Regions from separate parts of the Paenibacillus sp. FSL R7-0026 genome, predicted to be linked through region 2. Evidence: riboswitches for the same ligand, from Rfam matches in the RefSeq annotation. Region 2 holds a riboswitch; each other region holds the start of a gene.
The links. A riboswitch is a leader RNA that binds a small molecule or an ion and turns the genes downstream of it on or off. The one in region 2 is predicted to bind thiamine pyrophosphate.
Positions count from the first base shown of each region.

Region 1: another riboswitch for thiamine pyrophosphate. It lies ahead of tenA (thiaminase II); the one in region 2 lies ahead of MKY44_RS16270 (thiamine phosphate synthase).
Region 3: another riboswitch for thiamine pyrophosphate. It lies ahead of MKY44_RS04500 (ABC transporter ATP-binding protein); the one in region 2 lies ahead of MKY44_RS16270 (thiamine phosphate synthase).
Region 4: another riboswitch for thiamine pyrophosphate. It lies ahead of thiC (phosphomethylpyrimidine synthase ThiC); the one in region 2 lies ahead of MKY44_RS16270 (thiamine phosphate synthase).

Region 1 is NZ_JBBORG010000001.1:3,253,162-3,257,226, reverse strand. Features, by position in the region: gene MKY44_RS14545 (CotH kinase family protein) at 1-611, opposite strand, end outside; gene tenA (thiaminase II) at 736-1,398, opposite strand; TPP riboswitch at 1,512-1,609, opposite strand; gene MKY44_RS14535 (endo-1,4-beta-xylanase) at 1,817-4,065, opposite strand, start outside.
Region 2 is NZ_JBBORG010000001.1:3,694,072-3,698,136, reverse strand. Features, by position in the region: gene MKY44_RS16275 (ABC-F family ATP-binding cassette domain-containing protein) at 106-1,656, shown strand; TPP riboswitch at 1,732-1,841, shown strand; gene MKY44_RS16270 (thiamine phosphate synthase) at 2,066-2,728, shown strand; gene thiO (glycine oxidase ThiO) at 2,746-3,918, shown strand; gene thiS (sulfur carrier protein ThiS) at 3,915-4,065, shown strand, end outside.
Region 3 is NZ_JBBORG010000001.1:990,478-994,542, reverse strand. Features, by position in the region: gene MKY44_RS04510 (pectate lyase) at 1-34, opposite strand, end outside; gene MKY44_RS04505 (radical SAM/SPASM domain-containing protein) at 384-1,259, opposite strand; TPP riboswitch at 1,442-1,544, shown strand; gene MKY44_RS04500 (ABC transporter ATP-binding protein) at 1,704-2,468, shown strand; gene MKY44_RS04495 (ABC transporter permease) at 2,458-3,273, shown strand; gene MKY44_RS04490 (ABC transporter substrate-binding protein) at 3,332-4,065, shown strand, end outside.
Region 4 is NZ_JBBORG010000001.1:738,935-742,999, forward strand. Features, by position in the region: gene MKY44_RS03480 (alpha/beta hydrolase) at 1-1,008, opposite strand, end outside; gene MKY44_RS03485 (IclR family transcriptional regulator) at 1,368-2,111, shown strand; TPP riboswitch at 2,260-2,373, shown strand; gene thiC (phosphomethylpyrimidine synthase ThiC) at 2,790-4,065, shown strand, end outside.

The sequences.
Region 1 (4,065 bases), 440 kb from region 2:
TCAATGTCTTCAACAGCCAGGTACAAACCCCAAGTCTCTCCATTTACACTAATATTGGAGAACGCGAATAAGGGTGCGTCTACGCCAATATAACTCATGATGTCATAACTCAAGTATTCCTTCATATAACTATTGTCGCTAATCATGTTGTTCACAACGAGCTTGTCCAACCCCATCCAAGTTTGATCCTTAACATACTCATCAAACTTGATTTTGAAACTATATCGATCCGTTGTATCATCGCTAGCGACTTGCCGAAGGCTGGAGTTACCCTTTGGACGAATTCCGACGTTTTCAATCGTTGTTCCGTTAATCGTAATATTAGCTGAGATGTACTGCTCCTCATTTGCATTATCCAGCATTTCTTTCCATGCCGTTTCATCCACATCAATCGAAATGGACATAACCTCAGTTTTGTTGATTTGATCGGCATACCCTACTGTCTGCGCAGTATTCTCCGTTTTACTCTGATTATCCGTATTCGTTTGTTCCTTTTCAGTCGGATTGTTGTCCGAGTCTCCATTCTCTTGATTAGTCGAGCTGCATGCCGTCAGCATTGCAGTACATAACACCGCTACACCGATAAATTTAGGCCATTTGTATATGCTCATTGCCATCACCTCATGATTGTTGTTGAATCTTTTTATATGTAATCATCATAGATGGCAATTCTTAAATGAATCTGAATGAGTGGCGTCATATGGTACTCTCTAATTGAATTAACTACCAGTGAACTTAAGGCTCCAGCCTCCATGACATCTCCCAAAAATCAAGCTCAAAGCGACTACACATCACGAAAATATCCTCCATCCGTTGGTATGTTTCCTCGCTACAGCCTTCTAATAGCTTATCCGTAAACGTCACAAGGGATTGATTGCTGCTGTTGTATTCAGAGGAAGCATATCCTGTGATCCACTCTCCGTAAAAAGGATGATCAGCTGCGCCTGGCTTTTGGGCAAGGACTTGACCAATCTCTGCATAGCTCCATGAGCAGGCCAGAATGGATACAAGTACTTCTGCTATGCCACCTGCATGGGAAACAGAGAGCATATAGTTAGTATATGCTGCATTTTTCAGTGCAGGTTTTACCTGGAAAACATGATCCTCTGTAATTCCTAATCGCTCCATATAAGAACGATGAATTTTCATTTCACCATTCAGGATGTTATCTACGTTTTTACTAAAAAACTGCATCAATTTGGGGTCGTGCGACTTGACGATACCTAGTGCAAATACACGGGCATATTCGAACAGGTACAAGTAGTCTTGCAGCAAATAATAACGAAATTGTTCAACTGGTAAGGTACCATCTCCGATTCCTTTAACAAAGGGATGCTCGAGACATTCCTTCCACACGGGCTGTGCTGCCTGATATAGTCTCTCTGAAATAGTCAACATGTGTTCCTCCAATTCATAATGTACGTATTTAAAAACAAAAAAACGAAACATCCATAGGATGTTTCGCAGACAAATACACTAAAACAAGGGGGTTCGCATGAGCTACCCAAGTACAGTGTTTCATCGTTGCATCCCTACGTTGGCATTATCCAAATCAGGTAAGGTCGGTTTAACACCCTCTCAGCCGGTTAAGGCTCCCTCGCAAACGGTTAGTATGTAGTTAATTACTTTCTTATCCACATAAAAGAAAAAATAACATTCATTTAGTATATCAAGGGCTGTTAAATATAGTCAAGGCAGATTGTATCGCCCTCATCAGCTTGAGTGACGTATGTAAACGACAAAAAACCATCACAACAATGGTTGAGTTTTAGCCACTGTTATGATGGTTTCTATTCTTACAATTACTGCCGATGGTTTAATGCCCGAGTTTGTCCTTTCCCGCAAAAGTGAGTATTCCGTACTGGGAAGTGTTTCTCCAGCTCTCATTGGTTGTATCATTCCACTTGGCTACGCTCTGCTTACCTCCGCCCTGGTTGTCGTTAACTTGAAGCTCGAAACCGAGAACATTTCCTGCTTTAGGCGTCAGTGAATGTAACTGGATTCGGGCTTCTACGAGATATCCTTTATTTGTTTTCTTCACAGCACTTACAAGGCGTCCAGGCGAGGCACCCCCTGCAAAGGTTGCCATATTGTCTGCACTGATTCTGAACTGGGCATCATCATATTGAGAATACGGTGTGCGCTGGTGATTCTCGTCCAGGAAAATCTCAACCGAATCCTGATCCCATGGGTTGATACTATCTGTGATGATGTTTGGATCAGTGACGTCGATCAGCAGGTATAGATACTCACCCGACCACATTGCGCGAGCCACTGCCTCTGCACCTTCGGTCTCATTCAACCTTTTTACTTCAAATGGTACAGCCTTATTCCATAGGGCGTCTTTCTTCCCATCAATCTGAACAATCCCTTGCACAGCTTGTGCAGATTGGGGCATAGGGGCGAGTTGAATCACGCCGTATTTGCTTGTATCTTGTTCCTGAGATTGTGTTCGATCATTCCAGTATAGTGGATTATAAGGTTGTGTCCCATTTGCACCGCCATCAGTCACACGGATATCCAAGCCAACTTCATATTCTGAACCGGCTTGGATACCACCCCATGGAATGGACAATTCAACCTGATATCCGGCTTTGGTCTCGCGTACACGATATGAACGCTGCTCCGCTCCCTCAGCTTTGCCCGACCGCTTAATGATTACGTGTCGGTCATCTGCTTCATATGAAGTGGTCTTGCCATTGTTGAGATCAACAAAGATATCTACTCTGTCATTCACATCTGCCTTTGCATCCTGAACATCCACAAGGATATGCAGGTTACTATGATCCCATAAGGTGCGGAAACTGGCTGTTCCCGAAGAGTCACCCTTCAGTGGAGTAGACACCGCTTTGTTCCAGAGCGGATCTTGTGACTGTTTTTTGATATCCGGTTTACCCGAAAGTGAGACGGCCCTCTGTGTCAACACAGGCAAGCTGGATTCATCCACGAGCCCCCAGTATGCTTTTTTGGCCTTCAGGGCTGAATCAAACAGCATAGCCTGGTTGTTGTAAGACTTCTCATCTTGGAGTCCCCATAAGGTAACTGAAGAAATATGATCTTTGTGTTTTTTGTACAAATCCAACAGTTCCTTATATCGATACGCCTGCTTTACCGCAACTTCATCCGACATCTCTTCACCAAATGGAATTCCGCTATCCACATCCAGTTCCGTGATCTGAATATCCAATCCAAGTTCGGCGAACATGTTGATCGTTTTTTCAATTTCCTTGATGGGCGGGGATTCCAAATTATAGTGGGATTGCAAACCCACACCATCGATGAGCCCTTTCTCTTTCAGTCGTTTGACCAACTGATACATATGCTCTCTTTTCTCAGGGATTTCCGTGAAGTATTCGTTGTAATATAATTTGGCATTCGGATCGGCTGCACGAGCGAATTCATAGGTCTTTTCAATGTAATCAGGACCGATTAGTTCATAAAAGGGACTTTTACGTAAACCGTTGACATCACCATTGCTATCCGCAATCGCCTCGTTTACCACATCCCAGGCATAGATCTTACCTTTGTATCGGGTCATGACGGTTTCAACGTAATCCTGAATCCGGGCAAGTAGTAATTCTCGACTCGCAGGGTTACCCTGAGGATCCTTGAACATCCACTCTGCTGCATCAATATGCCACAACAACGCATGTGCGCGTACACCCATACCATGCTCCTCGGCGAACTGAACATATTGATCAGCTGCCTCGAACTCATAAACACCTTCGGAAGGAGACATGTACTTCGGTTTCATCTCATAGGTTGCGGTCAAGCTGTTAAAGTGTTTTGTGAGCAGTTGTCCATATGCGCCTTCCAACTGCCAGCGATACACCGCTGCACCAATGGGGAAATCATCTTGATACAGGTCCTCCAGAGACCGAATACCTTCTTCAATCTCCAGTTGCTCGGCCAGAGTAAATGATACATCATCCACATAGAACGATAACGTATCTACGCTATCTTCAGAGATGTAGGGTGTTTCGATGAACAAATTCAATTCAGTGGGATCATCGCTATACTGAAATTTTCCGGTGATCTTGTGCCATGTATTCCATTCTGTTTTGG
Region 2 (4,065 bases):
CCTGAACTGTTTACATTACTTTCAGAAAAGACGGGACCTGTGCTAGAATAGGGTTTCGGAACAATAACAAAAGTAATGTCTAATAGATAGGAGCAACCTCATCTTATGAGTTTATTGTCAGTAGAGAACGTAAGTCACAATTTTGGAGATCGCACGTTATTTAAAAATGTATCGTTTCGTTTACTTGCCGGAGAGCGGGTAGGACTTGTTGGTGCCAATGGTGTGGGTAAATCCACATTAATGAACATCCTTACCGGTAAATTGCTTAAAGATAGTGGAAAAGTGGAATGGACACCTAAGGTCCGTTATGGATATCTGGATCAGCACACGAAGCTTACGCCAGGCAAAACCATACGTGACGTGCTTAAAGATGCATTCCTTCCGTTGCTTGAATTGGAAAAAGAAATGATGAATATTACGGACCAGATGGCAGATGCAGATCCAGATAAGCTGGAGCAGTTGCTGGAAGAGATGGGCGATATTCAGGAACAACTGGAACAGGGCGACTTTTATCTGATTGACGTAAAAGTGGAAGAGATGGCCAATGGTCTTGGTTTGTCCGCAATTGGTCTTGATCGGGATGTCGCAGCTCTAAGTGGTGGACAACGTACCAAGGTGCTTCTTGCCAAGCTTCTGCTTGAGAAACCTACAGCTCTTTTGCTGGATGAGCCGACCAACTATCTGGATGTAGAGCACATTGAATGGCTGTCACGTTACCTGAAGGACTACCCGCACGCGTTCCTCTTAATCTCCCATGACACGGAATTCATGAATGAAGTCGTAAATGTCATTTATCATTTGGAATTTGCCAAATTAACGAGATATGCAGCGAACTATAACAAGTTCCTCGAGATGGCTGATATGAATAAAGCCCAGCATATTGATGCATACGAGAAGCAGCAAGAGTACATCAAGAAGCAGGAAGATTTCATTCAGCGTAACAAGGCACGTGCTTCAACTTCAGGTCGAGCGAAGAGCCGGGAGAAACAGCTGGACAGAATTGAACGTATTGATCGTCCAGATGAAGCAGCCAAACCAACGTTCAAATTCAAGGATGCCCGCGCGAGCAGCAAAACGGTCTTTGAGGGTATTGATTTTGAAATTGGATACACGTATCCTTTGCTGCCCAAAATGACGATGACGATTGAGCGCGGTGAGAAAATTGCCATCGTAGGTTGTAATGGTGTGGGTAAATCAACACTGCTGAAAACCATCCTGGGAAAAATATCTCCACTCAGTGGAAAGACTTTCTTGGGAGATTATCTGGAAACGGCCTATTTTGAGCAGGAAGTTCGTGCTGGGAATATCACGCCGATTGAGGATGTCTGGAATGAGTTTTCACATTTGACCCAGAATGAGGTCCGTGGTCATCTCGCTCGCTGTGGGTTGAAAAATGAGCATATTACCCGTCCGCTTAACATGCTGAGTGGTGGAGAGCAAGCCAAGGTTCGTTTATGCAAACTCTTGATGCGTGAAAGCAACTGGATTTTATTCGATGAGCCGACAAACCATCTCGATGTCACAGCCAAAGCGGAGTTGCAGCGTGCCTTGCAAGAATTCAAGGGAACGGTGTTACTGGTATCTCATGAACCTGATTTCTACGAGGGTTGGGTCACCAAAACATGGAATGTTGAAGAATGGTCTGAGAAAAACTAGACAATTCAAGCAATGCTTAATAGAAATGAACGGTGACAAAAAAATCCGTCTATGGTAATATAGGCTACAACTTCATATGAACACTAGGGGGGCCGCACGATGCGGCTGAGATGGAAGAATGCGATTCTGGACCCTTTGCACCTGATCTGGATCATACCAGCGTAGGGAAGTGGCGAGCGCGTTTCAGTGAATGACTTGAGCAAACGGCAATTCGAAGGATTCAACCGTCTGTTTAACGAATTGAAACATGCAGTTGCGTGTATAACGTTAAGGCTATAGGGTCTATAGCTTTATTGCACGAAATGAACTGTATGTATCAGTCAGTCATCTGGTCCTATAATTAATACGCAGCCACTCCCCTACGGGAGTGGCTTTTTTGTGTTTTCATAGCATTCACGCATGGAAGGAGATGAACAGTACGGTAATTTCTCATGAACATGTTCAAGAATCATTTGAATTGCATGTTGTATCTACGGGTGCAGGGGATCAAGCATCTTTTGTAAAAGCTGCAAAGGACGTTTGGCCATGGGTGGACTATATTCACATACGAGAGAAACAACTCTCGTGGCAACAAAAGATCGGTTGGGCTGAAAGTCTGCGTGGTGTTGGCGTTCCATCTTGTCGTATCGTTATCAATGGTTCAGAGCTGCCTTCACAGAATGACATCTATGGCGGTGTACATTGGGGGCAAGATGCGATACGAAACTATAACCCTGCTGTTATAAGCAATGTGCAACGCCTTCGTCTGGGTATATCTGTTCATTCAATCGATGAGGCAAAACTCGCTGAAGAACGGGGAGCCGATTACCTATTCTTCGGGCATGTCTACTCAACCAACAGTAAGCCGGATCTTGAACCAAGAGGATTATATGCTCTGGCTGAAGTGTGCTCTGGTGTCTCCATTCCTGTCATGGCGATTGGGGGCATCGAACCGGGAAACATTCACGCTATTCGCTTTGCAGGCGCACAGGGAGTCGCTGTGATCTCGAATGTATGGGCGAGCGATTCCCCGGATCGGGCGGCTGCATTATTAAGGCAGGCTATCGTTGCTACAGAAAGTCTGAGTCGCTGAATCAAGGAGATGAGAGGATGAAAAAGATCATTACAGATAGACCAGATAAGATTCATGCAGAAACGATTATTGTAGGCGGAGGCGTTGTTGGTTGTGCCATTGCGTATGAGCTTGCTTCCCGTGGACAGGATGTGCTGTTGCTGGAGCGTTCGGCGATTGCAGGTGGCACTTCTTGCGCGGCGGCTGGAATGCTGGCGGCAGATAGTGAGGATTTTGCTCATCCTTTGATGGCTAAGCTCGCCAGGCAGAGTAGACAGTTACTTATCGAGCAACAGGTGCTAATGGCTACACTCAGTGAGGTAGAGGTTGGTCTGCAACGTCAGGGATTCCTAACTCCTTTTCGTTCATACAGTGAATTAAGTAGTTACAAGGACAATCGGAAGTCTGCGTTGTCTGCTTCTGCTGATGAGGTATGGTGGGATCGTTCCGTTGTGCAACAGGAGGCATCATGGCTTAACAGAGATACGTATGGAGCCTACTACAGACCTTACGAGAGTGAGGTTCTTCCCGTCCATCTAACGAAGGCATATGCTGAATCCGCTCAAGCACTGGGAGCAAGGGTTATGGAGGACATACAGGATATACGTGTGCAAGCAAACGAACACGGCGTGCAGGGGATCACCACATCGATCGGTGAGATGAGATGCAAACATGTCATTATAGCGGCTGGATTACAGAGTGAAGAGTTGATGAGACATGTGAATCTGAGCTTGCCTGTGTGGTCGGTAAAAGGTGAAATAGCCGCCGTTCAGTTCTCAGATGAACATGCAGGGTACAGACCTGACAGAACGGTGTATGCAGAGGATATCTACATTGTTCCCAAAGCCAATGGAGAGGTTTGGCTCGGGGCAACCAGTCTGCCAGGCAGAACGGATCTGAGCGTTTCTGTACAGGGTGTTCAGAAGCTGCTAACAGCGGCTACCCACTGGGTGCCTGGGATGAAAGAAGCAGAATTTATACGAGCGTGGGCAGGCGTAAGACCGGCAACTCCGGATGGTCTGCCTTATATAGGTGCTTGCGGAAGTGTTCCCGGGCTGTTTGCCGCCTTTGGACATTACCGCAACGGTATCTTGCTTAGTGCGATAACTGGCAGGCTTATCGCTGAATTGCTCGCGGGCAAAAGCTCAGAAGAGCTCGGAATTGAGGCGCTGAGCCCTGAGCGATTGAACAGAAAGGGAGTGGTGCAGTGAATATCATCGTTAATGGTCAACGGATGGAGATTGAAGACAGATTGAATCGTGTGGATAAACTGCTTCAATCTTTAGATCTGCAAGTCAAGACTGTAGTTGTAGAGCTGAACAAGCATATTTTAACCCGCGAGTATCATGAAACGACAG
Region 3 (4,065 bases), 2.7 Mb from region 2:
CAGCCGACAGCAACAACGTCAATATTTTTTTCATAACTTTATTCCTCCCTTATTCTCTCGTTATTTGGTAGTGTACAAGCCTGAGCTTGTCCTGGAAGTTCGTCAGAGGTGCACCTCTGTCCGATCCACAACCTAATCCTACCAAATAAGGAAGGTAACTAGAATAATCATTAGATCAGATATATCATGACATCCTGCAATCCCTGTCATATCGGCATTTTTTGCATGCCAGGTCTCTCAAGCAATATGCTGAAATCAACCTCTGGTATGCTCATTTGTAACGTATGTACCCCTAACTTTAATCACCGATAACAAAGAAAGACCACTACATTTGTCTCCAAATGTGTGATCTTGAATGGCTTCCGGCTTGCTGATATAAGATATCAGGCTCCGAATCTCTGACGATAACCGCACTTTCGACACAACTCTTCTACAGCTTCCCGCCTGGAGAAGCCATATACCAGATTGTTCGCTCGCTCACCCTCAATAATCTCCGAGAATGACTTCTCGTGCACATTACCCAGGTTAATTACACCCTCGCCATCAAGACAGCATGGAACCACCGTTCCATCCACAAGTACAGCTGCCTGACCGCGAAGTGCGTGGCAAAAACCTTTGCCGTCATCTTCAGGTGCATCCAGACTTGGCCACTGGAACTCATGGTCCTGATTCAGGTATACATTCGGGGCAATTTTTACCCCGCTGCCTGGAACCACTTTTTCCTCAATGCGGAAGTCCAGATTGAACTCACGTTCCAGTACTTCAAGGGTCTCCCGATTTCGATTCATCTGAGCATTTGTGAAGTTATCCTGCGTCAGATTCCACAGCCGGAATGAGATGATGACATTGTGCTTAACGGCCTCGTGTACAAAGGACAAAATATGACGCAGGTAACCGTCACGGTCTGTTGAACCTTCATGCCCATCGAAGCTGTGCAGGGAGAAATTCATCTGCCGCAGCGCTGGTTTGCCAAGCAATTTATGCTGAGTCTTGGGTAACAGTGTACCATTCGTTGTAATGTTCACCTTGAGTCCCTTCTCATGTGCGGAATCGAGCAACAGATCTATTTTGGGATGCAACAAGGGTTCGCCTTTGACATGTAGATAAATATGATTGGTGTGTGGTTTAACTTGTTCCAGTATATTGTTGAAGACTTCAGGGTCAATGAATCCTTTGGCACGTTGCGTCTGCGGACAGAAGCTGCAAGCCAGATTGCAGATACTCGTGATCTCAATATATACTTTTTTGAACGTTTTCAACTCGGGTCCCCATTCTGCCTAGGAGGGAGAACAATCCCACCTGCATTTTGTGATCCGGCCTGTACGGGCCATCCCTATTATATCGGGTTCATGAGCCGAGGTAAATTGTTCAGTTATCATGCTGCCTCTTTACAGTTCATGTTCAAGTGATATATGCTGAACAGACAACTGCATATCTTGAACTTTTGCACTAGGGGAGCCTTGCGGCTGAGACGAATATGACTATTCGGACCCTTTGAACCTGATCTGGATCATACCAGCGGAGGGAAGTGGAGCGGCCTTTTAGTAAGCGGAATTTTTTCATGTATGTGAAGATTAAATTGCGGATTTAACTTACAGACCCACTCATTTCTCCGGAAATGGGTGGGTCTTTTTTGTTCCTTTTGCAGAGTATAGGATGCCGTTGTTATTCCAGCAGTCTGGCATTAAGGGGGTGAGGATCAGATGACCAACCATGTAACCATTGAGAACATAAGCTTCGCTTTTTCCGAAAAAAAGGATTCACCCGTACTCGCCAATGTGTCGCTTCAGGTTCAACAAGGAGAATTTGTCTCGCTTATCGGGTCCAGCGGATCAGGTAAAAGCACACTCTTCAAGCTGCTCGCAGGCTTGCATGAGCCAACCGTCGGCACCATCGATATTGCTGATGTACCGCACGGACAACGGCTCGGACGAGTCGCCTATATGCCGCAGAAAGATCTGCTGTTATCCTGGCGTACCGTCATGGAGAACTGCATGCTGCCTGCCGAGCTTGCACCAGGTCGACAGGACAAGGACAAACTACGAGCCGATATCATCGCAGGATTGGCAAGGTTCGGCTTGTCCCGTTATGAGCAGGCCTATCCAGATGAGTTATCCGGCGGCATGCGGCAGCGGGTGGCATTGCTGCGTACCTTGCTTACAGGCGGGCAGCTCATGTTGCTGGATGAACCCTTCGGTGCACTCGACGCCTTAACCAAACGAGAAATGCATCGCTGGTTGCTGGAGCTGTGGGAGGGCTTTGGCCAAACCGTGCTGTTCATTACACATGACATCGAAGAAGCCCTGCTGTTAAGTGACCGTATCATTCTGTTAACTCCAGGGGGACAAGGTCAGCAGTTGCGGGAGATGACGGTTCCTTTACCACGCCCAAGGCATTCGGACATGATCTACGAACCGGCTCTCGTGCAGATGAGGAAACAACTGGAGGAACAACTGCATGCAAAATGATAGAGCTGAGGTTAGCGTCTGGACGTGGTGTTTTAAGTGGCTCTCGAGGTCGTTTTCCCAATATGGTTTGTTTATTATGCTCATGCTCTTATTACTGGCGATCTGGGAAGTGATTGTGCGTATGGGATGGGTGCCCTCCTTCATCATTCCTGCACCCACAGCCATCGTAAGCTCACTGGTTGAGCATCGTCGTCTGCTGTTGACTATCCATCTGCCTGCTACCTTTATGGAGGTTGTTGTTGGTTTTGTCTTATCCATAGTGACTGGAATTACGCTAGCAACAGGCATGCATATGAACCGATCGATTGAAAAGGCCATATATCCCTTCATTGTGATCAGTCAGACCATCCCGCTGATTGCCTTGTCCCCGGTATTCATCCTGTGGTTTGGCTATACGTTGTGGAGCAAAGTCGCGGTGGTGTTCTTAATCGCATTCTTCCCCATTGTGGTCAGTACCTACGATGGACTCCGCCAAGGCGATTCAGAGCAGCGTGAACTGCTGCTTACCATGGGCGCCAGCAAGTGGGATATTTTTTGCAAACTCCAGGTTCCACTGGCACTTCCCTCTTTTTTCTCAGGGTTAAAGATGTCTGTGGTGTACTGCGTGGTTGGGGCAACGATTGGCGAATGGCTCGGTGGCAGCAAAGGTCTCGGATACTTCAGCCGTCGCATGTCCAGCAACATGAACACGGATGCGATGTTTGCAGCTATTGTGCTTTTATCCCTGCTGGGGATCGTTTTGTTTGTACTGATTGCCTGGCTGGAGAAACGGTTTTGCTTACGACGTCATGGAGAGAAAAAATAGCTGGATAAAAAAAGAGCAATTAGATGTAAACAAAACGATGAAATGAGGAACTTCATTTATGAATAACAAAGGTATATACTCCCTGCTTCCCATCATACTCATTAGCCTTTTGCTGATCGTTAGCGGATGCAGCACCACGAATACCAGCAAAAACACGCCAACAACAGATTCTGCAACTAATGCACAGCAAACAGATCCGTCTGCAACCGAACCAGCATCAGACACCAAAGATAAACTGTCCATCATGCTCGACTGGTACCCGAATGCAGTACATTCCTTCATCTACGTTGCTCAAGAAAAAGGATACTTTGCAGTTCAAGGTCTAGATGTCGAAATTCAGATGCCAGCGGATACCAATGATTCACTCAAACTTGTTGCTGCCGGGAAAATTGATCTGGCTCTAAGCTACCAGCCCCAAATCTTGCTCGCGCGTGGCGAGAACATTCCTGTACGTTCCATTGCTGCTGTTGTTCGGCATCCACTTGTGCATCTGTTGACCGAAGCAAATGGCAACGTGAGCTCACCCAAAGATCTTGAAGGAAAAACTGTCGGTTATTCTTCGATTCCGCTGTATGAAGCGATGGTACGTACGATGATTAGCCACGATGGTGGAAACCCAGATAACATGAATCTGGTTGACGTTGGGTTCGATCTGATTCCTTCGCTGGCTTCCGGACAGGCGGATGCAATTATGGGTGGTTTTATTAACCATGAGCAATTGATTTTGGAGAAAGAAGGACATGCCATGAAATCGATTAACCCCGTCGATTATGGTGTGCCTGATTATTATGA
Region 4 (4,065 bases), 3.0 Mb from region 2:
GTTCTGTACATCGTCACTGCTTGTTTTCGTTACATGACTCAGGAAAGTTGAGACACGGCGCAGATATTCCTTTGGATGCTCCCGGAAGATCAACTCATGATGCGCATCCTGGACAATCCATACATCCGAGTACGGATTGGTCTGGTTGGCGGCGAGTTGCTCCGCAATTGGATAAGGCGCCTTCTCGTCCTCTGTACCATGGATGAAGAAAATCGGAAACGGATAATCTTCCTTTTTCACTTCCTGGTATGGAATCTGTTGTAATCCGGTGCCATTCAGAACAGGGAACAACAGTTTCATGATCTCCAGTGTAGGCTGACGTGGCAGATCGATCTGGTTGTGAATGTTGTGGTACAGCGTATCTGGCTCCAGCAGGAACGCACTGTCCAGAATCATTGCATCCACTTCCTTCGTAATCAGTCCGGTTTGAAGCGCCGTACCGGCACCCATGGAGAAACCCCAGACAACCAGTTCCTGTGCACCACGTTGCTTGGCGAACTGGATGGCACCCAGCAATTGCTGTGACTCAGCTTTACCACCTGTGGCCACAGCTTTGTTCACCTGTGAGGCGAAGCCATAATCGAACATGACCACGTTGAACCCAAGTTGATGGGCATAGTGAGCCAGGTCATACATGGGTACCCATGTTTCTTCACGATTGGCACCATAGCCGTGACTGAAAATAATCGTTTTGCTTGCAGCATTGTCAGCAGGTATATACCATCCCTGCATCGTCCGGCTGCCATCTGCTGCCGGGAACGTGATGTCTTCGTACTTCATGTTCTTGGCCTGCATTGGATTGGAGAAGACCGGCGCTACAGTAGGATTGGATAATACCCATGCGATATAACCATGCAGTGCAATAAAACAAAACAGTAGAAAAAATACAACGGAGAGCAGCAACGCTACGATAATATGTTTGAACCGAATCAGCCTCGGTGATAGGGAAGAGGGCAGGTCGGACACTTTTGTTTGCAGCGGGGCTTCGCTCTGGGATGATTGATACATGAATGCCCCTCCTTTGAAGTTCAGTTGAAGATAACAACGACATGAAAAGAGAATTGCGTCGATTTCAGAGCCTGCTTCAGAGCGATATCTTAATGTAATATATCTTTATCGTATGTTCCAATATAGTCAAAGTCAATTGATTGAGGGCATTTGTTACGCAATTGTTATATAGTTCTTAAGATATATGGGTAACATTACCTTAGTGTGTAAATTACAGGGGATTAAGTCTTATAAAAAGGAAAAATTTACACGTTTGCCTATTTTGATTTTGGCTCTTTTTGGTTTACAGATGAGACCGTTTCTCATATAATTTATGTAACCAAGTTTCATGTGATGAAACATGAGGAGGGCATTATGCCATGGAAGATCGCAAGTTAACCGTCCGGGCTGTGGAACGGGCGCTGGATATATTATTATGTTTTACCACACGCAGTGATCTGGGACTCACCGAAATTGCCAGCCAGATCGGCCTGCACAAAAGTACAGTCCACCGTTTGATGGCTACGCTGGAGGATCGAGGGTTCGTGATCCGCGATGCAGCAACAGAGAAGTACCGACTTGGCATCCGAATCTGGGAGCTGTCAGCTCATATGTCCCGCAGTGATGATCCCGCTATACTGCTGTTACCTGCGATGGAGCGACTGAGAGATCGATTGGGAGAGACCGTGAGTCTGTACCTGCGTGATGGAAGTGAACGGATTCGGATTCAGGCTGTGCAAAGTGATCAGGCGATCCGCCGTGTCGCTCCTGTTGGCGTTAGACTCCCGCTGTCTGTGGGGGCTTCCAGCAAAGTTTTGATGGCGTTTGCCACGGACGAGGATCGTGAAGAACTGATGAACGGGCCTGAATGGCCTGTGTTTATTGATCCGGCGGTGTATTTGGCGCAAATGGGAGATATCCGGGATAACGGATATGCAACGAGTTATGAGGAACGTGAGCCGGGAGCTGCCGCGGTATCTGTACCGATTATGGATCGCAGAGGCAATATTGCAGCTGCGCTCTCGGTCTCAGGGCCTGTCAGTCGACTTTCGCAGGAGACATTGCATGAATACGCACCTGTGTTGAAGGATGCAGCTACGCAAATGGGGCTCATGTTATCCTGATGTTGAGGTGAGGTTTTTCTCCAATTGAGTTGGTGTTCTGGAATATAAAGGTTGTTTTTATGTTCCGGTTGCGCTACTCTGTAATGGACGGCCCAACGGGGCCAGCTTCATTGAACATGAACGGCGGCTTATGTAAGCCGCAACTTACTAACGTTACTGGGGGAGTCCGAATTGTCCGGACTGAGACGGAATCGCATGAGATTCCGGACCCTTTGCACCTGATCTGGATCATACCAGCGTAGGGAAGTAATCGGCGATATGACCACAACCACCACATGATGTGACCCTTGTAGGGCTCCGTTAAGGAGCTGATTGAAGGTGCATTATTGGTGATGGACATAAAAGTCGGTTCCTTCGGGGATCGGCTTTTTTATATACAGTGAACGGGCGATATAGCGCGGATTTTATGGGCTCCTTTTTCAATAACCTGCAAAAGTGGGCTTGGATGAGGAGGGAAGTCTCATAGATCGATGATCTGTGGCAGCCTCCGTCTGTTGTTATCTGTACATGAAAGGTGTCTCCCTTGGTCTGGTGTAGGATCGCTCTTTCTTCTCTGCATTGCGCATGATTGGGACAGGTACGAAATTGAGCTAATGACGAAACCAACCAAACAAGCGACGAACACTGAGGAGGAGACAAGCGAACATGAGTACAGGAAATCAAACGGGACAACAAGCGATGGAACAGCAACATAACGATCAGCAGGTGGAAAAGGAAACAGGGGCGGCCGGACGGGTTCAGCCCTTTCCCGGCAGCCGCAAAGTCTACATTCAGGGCTCACGGCCGGACATTGCTGTTCCGGAGCGTGAGATAGCCCTTCATGACACGAATACTCCCCAAGGGGTGGAGCATAACGAACCGCTGCGTGTCTACGATACGAGCGGCCCGATGACCGATCCCGCATTTCATGCGGATATCCGTGCAGGTCTACCAGCTCTGCGCACTCGCTGGATCACAGAGCGTGGCGATGTCGAAGCTTATCAAGGCCGTACGGTTAAACCGGAGGATAACGGACTGAAGCCCGGAGGGAAGAGAGCCGGCGCCGAAGAGTATCCCGGATTACGTGGCAAACCCTTGCGGGCACAGCCGGGACGCTGTGTAACCCAGATGCACTACGCGAGGCAGGGAGTCATTACGGCAGAGATGGAATTCGCCGCCATTCGTGAAGGCGTGGAACCGGAATTTGTGCGGCAGGAGCTGGCGAGTGGACGGGCCATTCTGCCATCCAACATCAATCACCCGGAGAGTGAGCCGATGTTGATCGGTCGTCATTTTCACGTGAAGATCAATGCCAACATCGGCAACTCTGCCGTATCTTCCTCCATTGAGGAAGAGGTGGAGAAGATGACTTGGGCGGTACGCTGGGGATCGGATACGGTGATGGATCTGTCCACAGGCAAAAACATTCATACCACCCGGGAATGGATTATCCGCAATTCACCTGTGCCGATTGGTACGGTGCCGCTGTATCAGGCGCTGGAGAAGGTGAATGGCGAAGCGGAAGCGCTGACCTGGGAGTTGTACCGTGACACTCTCATTGAGCAGGCAGAGCAGGGCGTGGACTACTTTACGATTCATGCAGGTGTGCTGCTACGTTATATCCCGATGACCGCCAAGCGGATGACAGGTATTGTGTCTCGGGGCGGGTCCATTATGGCAGCATGGTGCCTTGCGCATCATCAGGAGAATTTTTTGTACACCCATTTTGAAGAAATCTGCGAGATTATGAAAAGGTATGATGTGGCGTTTTCGCTGGGAGATGGACTTCGTCCAGGCAGTATCTACGATGCCAATGACGAAGCTCAGATGGCGGAACTGGCTACGCTCGGGGAACTGACACAGATCGCATGGAAGCATGATGTGCAGGTGATGATCGAAGGTCCGGGGCATGTACCGATGCATAAGATCAAGGAGAATGTGGACTTGCAGATGGAGATCTGTAAAGAAGCACCGT